One region of the Pseudoalteromonas porphyrae genome, then DNA from elsewhere that is predicted to be linked to it. Evidence: predicted binding sites of a transcription regulator. Region 1 holds the regulator's gene; each other region holds the start of a gene.
What was found. Region 1 encodes sigma-54, which starts transcription at its own class of promoters, with help from an activator protein. Its sites were predicted from a motif close to GTTGGCACGNNNNTNGNNT; they were not measured.
Positions count from the first base shown of each region.

Region 1 (4,292 bases):
TGCACTATGCTGTGACTCGCTAAATAATCTTTTACCGGTTGATCAAGCCCTGTTAGTGGCTTTAATTCAGGTTCCCAGTGTGGGTTTGGTAAAAAGCGCGCATCAAATACATAATCAGCTCCCTTAGGAATGCCATGCTTAAAACCAAATGACTCAAATGTAATGATCAGTTTTTTATCTTTTTTTCCTAAGATTTTTTCGCGAATTGATTCAGCCAGCTGGTGGACACTTAAATCGGTTGTATCAAGAATAAAGTCGGCGCGGGTAATGAGTACATCTAATAGCACTTTTTCTTGTTTAATGGCTAAATCAAGTGGCAATGAATCTAAAGAAAGTGGGTGTAAACGGCGTGTTTCAGAAAAGCGCTTAATGAGCGTTTGGTCGTCACTGTCTAGATAAAATAGAGTTGGGTTTGCAAACCCCGGAAGATACTCAAGGATATCATTAAACTCTTGCTGTTCTTTGGGTAAGTTACGCACATCAATACTGACGGCAATCTTATCGTAGTTATCAGATACACTACGCACTAACGACGGTAATAAGTTTACAGGGATATTATCAACACAATAATAGCCAAGGTCTTCTAATACACGCAAAGCGACAGATTTACCTGACCCTGAGCGCCCACTGATGATAATTAATTCCATGTAAACTCTCCTTCTTTTAACTACGACTGTTCAACAATTACTTGATATAGATCTTGGTCTGTTTTTGCGCTACGTATTTGTTTACAAAACTCTTTGTCGTTGAGTTTATCAGCAATTGTAGCCAACGTCTTTAAATGAAGTTCACTGTCACCGTCAGGTACGATGAGTGCAACAAAAATATCGACGGGGCGATTATCAATGGCATCAAAATTGATTGGTTGTTCGCTTACTAAAATTAAAGCGAGTGGTTCTTGTGCGCCACTCATGCGACCATGCGGGATCGCGATACCACGGCCAATACCTGTACTACCTAATTTTTCTCTATTTAATAGAGCACTCAATATGTCTTGTTGTGATAAGTGAGGAAGCCGTTCATGAGCCAATTGGCTGATAAATTCGAGGATACGTTTTTTGCTATTAAAAAGGACCGCAGCTTTACTGCAGTCCTGACAAGTAAGTGAACTTAGTTTCATAGTGTTAGTGTCGAGCGTGCTTCTCTTTGTGTTTGATAACTTGACGGTCGAGTTTATCGATGAGCCCGTCAATCGCGGCATACATGTCCTGGTGCTGCGTTGAGGCAAATAGCTCTGCGCCACTGACATGTAATGTTGCTTCTGCTTTTTGGTTGAGCTTTTCTACGTCAAGAATAACATGGACATTGTTGATGTGATCAAAATGCCTCTCAAGCTTCGCAAACTTATTGTTTACATAGTCTCTTAATGAATCAGTAATTTCTACGTGACGACCAGTTAAATTTAGTTGCATAAGCATTTTCCTTCTTGTGGTTTTACGCCTTAAATCAAGCTTTTACGTTGATTTGACGGTGGAATAGCTAGCGATTCACGGTACTTTGCTATTGTTCGTCTAGCTACTTTGATACCTTGCTCTGCCAATATATCTGCAATTTTACTATCACTCAATGGTTTAGCTGAGTTTTCTGCTGCAATCAATTTTTTTATGAGTGCACGAATTGCTGTCGATGAGCATTCTCCGCCATTTTCGGTACTGACATGGCTTGAGAAAAAATACTTTAACTCAAAAATACCACGTGGTGTATGCATGTACTTCTGGGTTGTTACCCGGGAGATTGTTGATTCATGCATTTCAACCATTTCAGCAACATCGTTTAATACCATAGGTCGCATAGCCTCGGGGCCATGCTCAAAAAAACCTTGCTGCTGTTTAACAATGCAGTTAGTTACTTTGAGTAATGTGTCATTACGACTTTCTAGGCTTTTTATAAACCATTTAGCTTCTTGTAAATGAGAGCGAATAAATTGGCTGTCAGTGCTCGATTTTACTGAGCGCGACATCGCCGCATATTGGCTGTTAACTCTAATTTTTGGCATGCTATCTGGGTTGAGCTCTACCACCCAGCGGCCTTTAATTTTTTTCACTGACACGTCGGGAATAACGTACTCTGACTCTTCTCGAACTATGGTATCCGCAGGCTTTGGATTAAGGCTGTGGATGAGTGTCATTACTTCTTTTAGTTCATCTTCCTTTAGCTTAGTCTTTTTCATCAAAGTACGATAGTCGCGACTAGCTAATAAATCGATATGATCAGTTAAAATCATTTTTGTTTCGGCAATCCAAGGCGTTGCAGGATCAAATTGATTTAGCTGAATACATAAACATTCAGGTAGGCTGCGTGCAGCAATACCGACCGGATCAAATAACTGAATACGCTTTAATACCGCTTGAACTTCATCAAGTTCAATTTCTTCTTCGTTATTACCTTTGTTTAGGCTTTCAGCAATGTCTTCACAGCTTAGTGTAAGAATACCTGAGTCATCAACCGCTTCGACAATGGCTATCGCGATAGCTTCGTCAGTCGGACTAAAATGAGTCAGCTGTAGTTGCCACATAAGGTGATCGTGGAGGGTTTCAGATGAAGCGCCTTGATAAATAGATTCATCTTCAGGCATTGGCCCTGATGAAGAGCTTGGTGCGGCGCTCATGTATTCATCCCATGTAACATCCATCGCCATTTCGTCGCTTACGGTATCTTTTGCTAGCGCTTCACTGCTTTCTTGTTCGTATTCACTTGGCGTGTCATCAGCTGAGGCACTGACAGTTTGATCATCAGTATCTTGTTTTTGTTCGTTCTTACCACCTGATTCATCACCAAAGTCATTTTCATCGACCTCAAGTAATGGATTGCTATCTAGTGCTTCTTGGATCTCTTGTTGAAGATCTAATGTGCTCAACTGTAACAAACGAATAGCTTGTTGTAGCTGTGGTGTCATTGTAAGTTGCTGGCCCATGCGCAGCTGGAGTGATTGCCTCATGTATCTCTAACAATCCTTTTATTGTTGTCATAATTAAGTCTAGCAGAACCTTAGCCGGGCGTGGCTTTATAGCCTAAATTGCTCACCCAAATAAACGTCGCGGACTGTTTGGTCGGCAAGTACATGCTCAGGAGTGCCTGATGCAATTAACTCCCCATGAGAAACTATGTAGGCTTTTTCACAAACATCAAGGGTTTCTCGTACATTGTGGTCGGTAATAAGTACGCCTATCCCACGGTTTTTAAGATGTTCAATAATCTTCTTTATATCTAACACCGAAATAGGATCAACGCCAGCAAAAGGCTCATCTAACAGAATAAATTTAGGGTTTGCGGCTAAAGCGCGAGCAATTTCAACGCGACGGCGTTCACCACCAGATAATGCCATACCTTGACTATCGCGGATGTGCTGAATGCTAAATTCATCAAGTAAGCCATCAAGCGCTTCTTCACGAGCTTGTTTATTTAGCTCTTTACGGGTTTCGAGTATCGCCATCAGGTTTTGGTAAACGGTCAGTTTGCGAAATATCGAAGATTCTTGCGGTAAATAGCCAATCCCTAAACGTGCACGGCTGTGCATTGGCAATAAGGTGATGTCGTTATCATCTATGCTTATTTTACCTTTGTCGCTTGGCACTAATCCTACAATCATGTAAAAAGTGGTGGTTTTGCCTGCGCCATTAGGGCCAAGTAAGCCAACAATGCTACCAGCGCTGACTTCTAAGCCTACATTTTTTACGACTTGGCGGCCTTTATAACTTTTTGCTAAAAACTCAGCTTTTAATGTGCTCATGGCTGACCTTTTTCGTTATCTTTTTTAGTGTTTACTGGGACTAATATTGTATGCACTCGTTCGTCTGAATTTTCATCTTTTTCAGCGCTAATTAATTGTTGGTCCATGTCGTATGTAATACTTTTGGCATTAATCTTTTGACCTGCTTGAGTGACTTGGGCGTTACCGATTAAAGTTAAATAGCGTTTATCAACATCGTAACGAACCTCATTGGCGCTGGCGCTCATAATTGTGCCATCTGTTTGTTTTTCTTCAAAGTATGCAGGGCTTCCAGTGGCAACAAGCAGCTGCTTATTATCACCTAAATCTTCACGTTTGTGCACTTCTAGGTGATCAGCTGTGATACGACGATTACCATGGATTATCTCTACGTTTTTTTCAAAAATACCGACATTTTTTTTCAGCTGTGCAAGCTGTTTATCAGCGCTTATCGATACTTGGTCTGCAAGTGGAAGAGTACCTTCAGCAAAGCTTGAAAGGGCAATGAACAAGCTAGGTATTACAAGTAAGTGAGCAAATTTATTGGTCATAATATATGGTTCGCGTATGGTTAATAAGTTCT
Region 1 covers NZ_LHPH01000002.1:76,963-81,254, reverse strand. Annotated here, with positions in the region: gene rapZ (RNase adapter RapZ) at 1-647, opposite strand, end outside; gene ADS77_RS02245 (PTS sugar transporter subunit IIA) at 668-1,120, opposite strand; gene hpf (ribosome hibernation promoting factor) at 1,125-1,412, opposite strand; gene ADS77_RS02235 (RNA polymerase factor sigma-54) at 1,442-2,938, opposite strand; gene lptB (LPS export ABC transporter ATP-binding protein) at 3,005-3,730, opposite strand; gene lptA (lipopolysaccharide transport periplasmic protein LptA) at 3,727-4,260, opposite strand; gene lptC (LPS export ABC transporter periplasmic protein LptC) at 4,250-4,292, opposite strand, start outside.

Region 2 (4,292 bases), on a different contig from region 1:
AGTGTGTCTCGTAAAACCATTAGCACAATCGAAACATCACGCTTTACACCGTCAGTGATCATTGCATTGAAGATAGCACAACACTTTAATACCTCTGTTGAGCATCTTTTTACGCTTGACGATGGTGATTAAACACCTTAAACGCAATCTTGTGTAGATTTGCATTAGCAAGATTGCATCCCCTTTATTCTTAGGTATGATGCATAGCCCTGTTGTTTTTAGGCTTTTTGCGCTAAAATTAAACAACTAAAAAATGTATATACTTGGAGTACCGTCCGGCATGAAAAAACTGCTTATTTCACCTTCACAAATGGCATTAGGCGATCAAGAAGGTCATATTTATCAAAATATCTTAAAGCAGGCTTCAGAGCTCAGCCTTAATCTAATGGCGGTGAAAATAGAAAATCATCCTGAAGACTTTTTAGGTTGGTGTTACGAACTGCTCAACGCTAGTCGCGATCGTATTAATTATGACTTACTTGAAAGCGCCCAATTACCTGTATTAAAAAAGCTCCATGACTTATTAATTTCAGCGATTAGCTTTTTGCAATTAAAAACTCTACGTGTAGCCCCTTGGCCTGTAGTGAGTGTTTTTATAGAGCAACATAAAGATGTATTAGCGCTTGATGAGCAATTACGCCTTACAACTTATATTGCAAGCATTCGTGAACAAACATTAAAAGATATGATCCCTGAAGATTTACTCGCTTTTAGCGGTAAACACACTTCGTCTCTTGATCCTAGTAACTACAATTTTGATGTAGAATGGTTTAGTTCAACAAAAAGCGCAAAAGGTTTTCATTTGATGCTGGGTGATCTGCCTGCATTATTTGATGATGCACTCGCGCATATACCGCTTGAAGGCGAAGTAACTGAAGCTGATTATCAAGAATTTGTTGTTAAATATTTACTCGCGTTTAACGAAAGTAATGAAAAACCAACTCTCGCACCTGCAACACGCCTATTAGCAATGCGTCGCCCTGATGTATTTACACCAATTAATAACACTCGCTTAGATGCACTTTGTTCAGCTCTGGCTATTACCAAATTAAATAACCGTGACTTTGCACGCTATTGGCAAGATATTGTGCAAACAATTAATAATATGTCTTGGTTTAAAATGGCAAATGGCGAAAGTGAATTAGACCAACAGCTTGTAGCGATTAAAGCACTGCTGCCTTGTTTATTTTATTATGCTGATAAAAACACACCAGAGAACTCTAACTACATTAAGCTACTAAACAAACCTAAACGTGCAACTAGCACTGGCACAAAAAAGGTTCGTCGCGGTAAAGAATCAGCTGAAATATTAGTTGATCGCGCTCTAGCTGCTGAGGATATGCCTGAGCATATTCGTGCCAAACGTGATTCTATTATTAGCGAAGTGCAAAAAGGCCGTGGAGTTAATGAAACAATTAGCCTAATGCGCACAATCTTTGGCTAATTTACATTAAAATTGATAAAAACCCGCTGCAATCGTTTTGTGCATGCGGGTTTTTTTATGCACCAAGAAAGTGCGTAATACTTACCTAATACAACCCACCCTCTTCCCTCTAAAAATTCACCTCTTTGTTTTTAAAGTGATAAAAATATAAATGTGCAATTTCAATTCAACTTGGCACAAGCACTGCTAATATCTTATTAGACAACTAAAAAGGGCTCGCCAATTAATAGGCTGCAACCAACTAAAATAATTACGAGTCAATAAATCAGCATAACAACAGGATACCAAACATGATTAGACTAAAAACAGTGATTGCTATAAGCGCGCTTGCATTAATGGGAACAACATCAACAACAGCTTATGCAGAAGTAACAGCTAACGTAGCAGCAACTTCAAACTACTTATGGCGTGGACAAGAGCAAACTAATGGTGATGCTGCAATATCTGGTGGTATTGATTATGTAAACGAGTCTGGTTTTTACGCAGGTACTTGGGTATCCAATGCATCTTGGGCCGATGAAATGACCTATGAACTTGATTTTTATGCAGGCTTTGGTGGCGATATTAACGAAAATATCAGTTATGACGTCGGTTATATTTATTACGCATACCCTGATGCGGCATCATCTGCTGACGCTGATTTTTCTGAAATTTACGGTAGCCTCAGCATGGGCGGTTTCAGCTTTGGTGCATCTATTTTGGCAACGTCCGCGGCAAGCGGTGATGGATCTGACTTCGGTGACTCTTTATACCTAACCGCTGATTATGGCTTCGCTATTGGTAGTAACGGGACTGAAATGGCATTGCATGTTGGCCATTACTCAGGTGACTTTATAGGCGATGACAACATCATCGACTACGGTATTTCAATCTCTAAAGATGGCTTTACACTTGGCCTGTCTAATAACGATATCGATGGCTCAGATTTAAAAGCTTACGTTGCTTACTCTGTCGATTTTAATTTATAAAAAAGAATGTGTTACTTGCTGCAACACTAAGGGCCGCAAGGCCCTTCTTCATTTTTGAGATATAAAATAACAAACAAAAAATTTTCACTTGCAAAAAAAAACGTTTTGATAACATTTACGTTCTAAATTTTTACATTAAGGATTAATATGAATTTATCAAAAAGAATTTCAGTTATTTTAGCGTTTTTTTTAATCACAATGAGTACATTTAGCTATGCTACAATGACATGTAATTGCACCTCAGGTAATATGACGGTTGTCCATAATGGTGGTACAGTTAGCTATTCGTGCTCTGGTGGTGGCCAAGTTTCTTGTGTGATACAGTTGCAATAAACATCATTTAGAAAGGGCTACGCCCTTTCTTTTCTAAGGATAGTAAGATGAATTACAAGATTTTAATTGGTATTACTACTGCCGTAGTTTTAGTTGCGGCTATTGTAACAACAAAAAAAACGACCAACCCTAATGTTAAAAATACGAAAAATTTTCAATCAATTAAGCTAAGTAATGATAATCCAACCAAATCAAAAACCACCTTAAATGAAAACCCTGAAGCATTAATCGAAAAAAATAAAACTTTAGACGAAACATCAGCAAAGCCCAACTTGGTTGCTTTATCTCCACAAGAATTCTCCGAAGAATTTGTTTTTTCTGATAATGGAAAAGAATTTATTTCAAAAAATGCGCTAGATAGCGTATTTAAAAATGATACATCACGCCTGCTAAAGCAAATGTCTGAAATTGTTTATTCAGAAGAAGCACAACTACGAAAAGAGCAACTAAATGCATTCATTCTCGATGAGTTAAAAGATGTTAATATTTTACAACAAGATCTAGATTGTGCAGGTAAAATTTGTGCGTTAGAACTTACTTACACACAAAGCAGTAATCAAAAATCTATTGATACTATTTTTAGTTTTTCAAAAAACTATTCTTTTCAAGAGTTTACTGAAACAGAGAATGGCGATAAAAAATTAAAAGCTTTATATATTGCAACTGAAGACCCTAGCCAATTAACTCTTGCGATGGAGTAAATAGCCCACACCGTGAGCGATGCTCACGGCACGCTATGCCCTGTTGAACCTTGCCAAATCCTATACCATTGCTCACGGCTGACCTTTAATTGTTTAGCTGCAACCGCAGACTCTACACGTTTGATATTGCCCGTGCCCAGTACCACTGATGGTGAGCTTGGATGCATTAATAACCACGCATAAACAACTTGATCTATTGAACTTGCACCAATTTCTCTGCCAACTTGCTCAAGTACGTGGCGCAAGCGAATGGCTTTATCATCGCTATCCGCAAAGATGCGCCCGCCTGCTAATGGTGACCAACACATAGGCTTGATATCAAGTAGCTGGCATTGATCCAAACTGCCATCATCCAGCGCTTTCATTTCATAGGGTGAAAACTCAACTTGATTAGTGACTAGTTCAAAATCCAAGCGTGATTGTAATAAGCTTAATTGCGATGGCGTAAAGTTAGATACGCCAAATTCCAACACATCGCCACTTTGCTTTAGGGTAGTAAATGCTTTGGCCATTTCGTCGGCATTCATTAAATAATCGGGACGATGAATAAGTAATACATCTAAACGATCTGTATTAAAATGCTTAAGGGATTGCTGCGCTGAAGCTATAATATGCCGCGCACTTGAATTATAATGGTTTGCCTGACCCGCCAACCCCAAGCTTGGAAATGCGGGCTTAATACCGCACTTGGTAATAATTTTAATATCATCACGAATTCTTGGCTTTAATAACAACACCTTACCAAACTGCGCTTCACAGCCATACTCGCCATAAATATCAGCATGATCAGTGTGCTTTACACCTGCATCTATAGCTTGCTCTAGAAAGCTTAAGCATTGCTGTGCA
Region 2 covers NZ_LHPH01000025.1:59,834-64,125, reverse strand. Annotated here, with positions in the region: gene ADS77_RS17770 (helix-turn-helix transcriptional regulator) at 1-132, shown strand, start outside; gene ADS77_RS17765 (hypothetical protein) at 281-1,444, shown strand; gene ADS77_RS17760 (TorF family putative porin) at 1,735-2,412, shown strand; gene ADS77_RS17755 (hypothetical protein) at 2,560-2,745, shown strand; gene ADS77_RS17750 (hypothetical protein) at 2,793-3,446, shown strand; gene ADS77_RS17745 (aldo/keto reductase family oxidoreductase) at 3,470-4,292, opposite strand, start outside.
Region 2: a site for sigma-54 is predicted at 1,615-1,633, ahead of ADS77_RS17760 (TorF family putative porin). Genes of this name have one in related genera too.

Region 3 (4,292 bases), on a different contig from region 1:
AAATAGGCACTGAGTAATAAATGTATGGGTAATTGAGTAACAGTGATTTGCTTAAAAGCCACTAATAGCAAAGTAGCAAGCGAAGCACTCAGTATAGCTTGGCGCCAGCCCAAGATAAGCGTGATAGCAGTGACACCGAGTATATGTAATTCAAGGCCCGGTAATATGCCTGCTTTAATACGCCACAGCAATGCCATTACTACTGTACAAGCAAATAAACCAGTTTGACGCGCAGGTGTTGTCATCAATGCGGTATATTGCGTTTTATTGACGCTGAGTAAAAAAAGGCAGCCAACAATAAACCACGCAATAGATTGCAATTCGAGGCTTATTATTGGCATTATTTTTAGTTCAGTCATTTAGTTATGTGCTAGCTAAACGTTGACCAAATAGGTGCGTGATCTGAGGGCTTTTCAATGCCTCGTAATTCGTAATCAATACCAGCATCGATACAGCGCGCAGCTAAATCCGAGGTTGCTAAAACAACATCAATTCTCAATCCTCGGTTATCATCAAACCCTTTTGAACGGTAATCAAACCATGAATATTGCTCAACAGTGTCAGGATGAAGTTCACGGAACGTGTCTTTGAAGCCCCAATCAAGTAACGTTGCAAGCCATTGACGCTCTTCTGGCTGGAAGGAACATTTGCCTGTTTTTAGCCAACGTTTACGATTTGGCTCGCCAATACCAATATCTAACTCGGTTGGAGAAATATTGATATCACCCATAACAATGACGTCTTCATCACTGTTGTGGTTTGTATCAAGGTGGGTCATTAAGTCTTGATAAAATTGGCGTTTGTACGGAAATTTAGTTTCATGTGCAATGTTGTCGCCTTGTGGAAAGTAGCCATTCATAACGGTTAAGTCACGGCCATTTTCTTGGCTAACGGTGACGCTAATCATCCGTTTTTGCGATTCATCAGTGTCAGTTGCAAACCCTTTAAATACAGATTTAGGCTCTGCTTTACACAACATAGCAACCCCGTAATGGGCTTTTTGACCATGAAAATAAACGTGGTAACCCATTTTTTGCACATCTTCTAACGGAAAGGCTTCATCATGAACTTTAATTTCCTGCAAACCAATAATGTCAGGTTGATGTTTATCAATAATTGCTTGTAATTGGTGTAGGCGAGCGCGCAGCCCGTTAATGTTAAATGAAATAACTTTCATAAGATGGCCCTAAATAATTATCTTCTTTTAGATGAGGGCTAAATTCTATCATCAAATAGCGGATGGCACATGCGGTTATTAATAAAAATGAACTGCTGTTTTGTTGAACAAATGATGACCAAGCATTAAGCGTTGTTAATACCATATTAAATAAAAAATTAAATATATAATCCAGTTGATTTGTATGTTTGTGTATATATAATGCGCGCAAACCACCCGTTCATTATTTATTCATTTTAAAGGTACATCATGAAAAAACAACTTTTAGCATTGTTCGTAGCAACTGTTTCTTTCTCACATTCAGTCAGCGCGGCGCAGTATGTTTCAGCGGATCATAAAATTGAGTCTAAGTTATGCTCTATTAGTGCTAATGAAGGTTTTTCTGCAGCCAGAAAAGTGGCAGCGCAACATGGTGTAAACCTATCTCGTTTTTCAAAAAGCATTTTGTGCAATGGTGACGATATTCGTAACATTGCAAAAAAAATCAATGATAATGCTCAACAAGCGAGAGTGATCGAGGTGTTTGCTAAAAATACACAGCAAGAAACTCAGTTATGCATTACAGCTTTAAAGCAAGGACTTGCACCCGTTAAAGAAAAAATTGGTAACTTAAATTCACTAAAATGTAATGGTGAAGTAGTAACAGATTTTGTGAAGCGTTATCAAAACGCCGCAATTTAAGTATTTGCAATGCATGCAATTTTTACATGCTTGTATGAAATGGTTGCAGTGAGGCAGGTTGGTGAATGACCTGCATTTCATTAATTCATTGATTTTTAAGGTTTTTAAAGTTGGCATTTAACTTGTTTGTATTTGATTGAAATTAATCAATTACAAGGAAATTTCTTATGAAAAAGTTAACTTTAGCATCTACTATTTTAGCCGCTCTGAGCTTATCAGCATGTTCGACATCTTCAATGCCAAAAATCGACAGTAATTTTGGTAGTTTAGATAATGACGATGATGGCTACATCTCAAAAGTAGAGGCTGATGATGACAATATTTGGGAACATTTCTCAAACATTGATACAAATATGGACGAGCAGATCAGCCGTAAAGAATTTAATAGTTATATGCAACTCAATACCGGTAAAGTTGCCAGCGATACAGAGGTTGCTGACTCTGCTTTTAAAGCCGACATTGCCAAATTTGATCCGATTGAAAACGATTTTAGTTCTTTAGATAATGACCGTAATGGTTTTATCTCTATCAGTGAAGCAAACGATGATGACATAGCAAACCACTTCGGTTATATGGATACAAACCAAGACAAACGTATAAGTCAGCAAGAGTTTATAGGTTATATTCAAACTTATGGTAGCGATGTTGCTGAAGATGAAGCACTTGAAATGATCAAAAATAGTTAATTTATTTACGCTTATTAAATCATACCAATGCCAATAGCTTCGTTATTGGCATTTTTTATGTATTTTTAACGATTGTTTTTCCTAGTTTCAGTTAGATCTGTCATAATAATGCGTTACATAAGCTTGTTAGATAAAGGGTAGGTATGGCGGGTCGGCGAATTAGTGATGAGCAACTTGTTGAGATCATTGAAGCGGCGATATTTGTTGCTGGAAAACCCCTCACTAAACGGCATATAAAAGACACGGTGTTAATTGATTTAAATATTTCAATGGCACGGATCACTCACGCTGTAGAACAAATACAGCTGCATTATCAAACACGCGGAATTCGTTTGGTAGAAGTTGGGAGTGGTTTTCGATTTCAAGCGTGTGCGAGTCTAGGTCCGTGGTTAAGTAACCTGTGGCAAGAGCGTGCACCAAAATACTCTCGAGCATTATTAGAAACCCTTTCACTTATTGCATATCGACAACCGATCACTCGGGGCGAGATTGAGCAAGTACGAGGTGTGACTGTTGGCTCGGGAATTATTAAAAATCTGCTCGAGCGAGAGTGGATTAAAGTCGTTGGGCATAAAGAAGTACCGGGGCGGCCCGCTTTATATGCAACAACTAAACAATTTTTAGATTATTTTTCGTTAGCGGGTTTAGATAGCTTACCTCCGTTGCCTAAGCAGCAACAAAGCAAAATCGACCAGCTATTGAGTGATCCTTCTGTGAGAGAACTATCCGAATGAGTATACAAGGTGAAAAGTTACAAAAAGTATTGGCAAGAGCAGGTGTTGGCTCTCGTCGTGAAATGGAAAAATACATTGATGCAAATCGCGTGAGTGTAAATGGCAAAGTGGCAAAGTTAGGCGATCGCGTAGAAGAAACCGATTTGATCCGTGTTGACGGCCACACTGTTAAAATTGAAGAAAAAGCAGAACGAATTTGCCGTGTTATTATGTATAACAAGCCTGAGGGCGAATTGTGTACACGTAAAGATCCAGAAGGACGCAGAACAGTATTTGATCGTCTCCCACGTGTTGATGGCGAACGTTGGATTGCTGTGGGCCGCTTAGATATAAACACGGCGGGTTTAATGTTATTCACCAACGACGGTGAATTAGCGAATCGCCTAATGCACCCAAGTTATGAAGTTGAGCGTGAATATTCGGCACGTGTATTTGGTGAGGTAACAGCTGAAACAGTAAAAAACCTAACCAGAGGTGTTGAACTTGAAGATGGTATGGCTAAATTCCTTAATATAAAACCGCTGGGCGGTGAAGGTATTAACCGTTGGTTTAATGTTACGTTAACTGAAGGGCGTAACCGTGAAGTGCGTCGTTTATGGCAATCACAAGATGTCGAAGTATCTCGTCTTATTCGTATTCGTTACGGCAAGCTAGAGCTCGATAAACGCTTACCACAAGGTGGTTGGGCTGAATTAGATTTAGAAACAGTCAATTACTTACGTAAAACGGTAAAACTGGGCCGTGAAACGCAGACTAAATTGTCAGTTATGCCAGAAAAGCGTAAAGATAAGCGCGCCAAAATCAACCAAATTCGTAAAGCGGTTAAAAAACATAATAATCGTGTTAAGCAGACAAAACGTCGCTAATTGTTTTGTTAGCATTAAAAAAGCCGCTTAAATAGCGGCTTTTTCGATCGGGACTATTGTCCGAAGTTTAGGTTATACCAATCGTATTAAGTTACTGACCATTTATAACGCAGTTAGCGCTTTATTTAACTCGCTAGAATAGTTAAAT
Region 3 covers NZ_LHPH01000026.1:35,332-39,623, forward strand. Annotated here, with positions in the region: gene ADS77_RS18035 (energy-coupling factor ABC transporter permease) at 1-335, opposite strand, end outside; gene xthA (exodeoxyribonuclease III) at 371-1,177, opposite strand; gene ADS77_RS18050 (hypothetical protein) at 1,427-1,858, shown strand; gene ADS77_RS18055 (EF-hand domain-containing protein) at 2,026-2,544, shown strand; gene scpB (SMC-Scp complex subunit ScpB) at 2,688-3,278, shown strand; gene rluB (23S rRNA pseudouridine(2605) synthase RluB) at 3,275-4,144, shown strand.
Region 3: a site for sigma-54 is predicted at 1,968-1,986, ahead of ADS77_RS18055 (EF-hand domain-containing protein). Genes of this name have one in related genera too.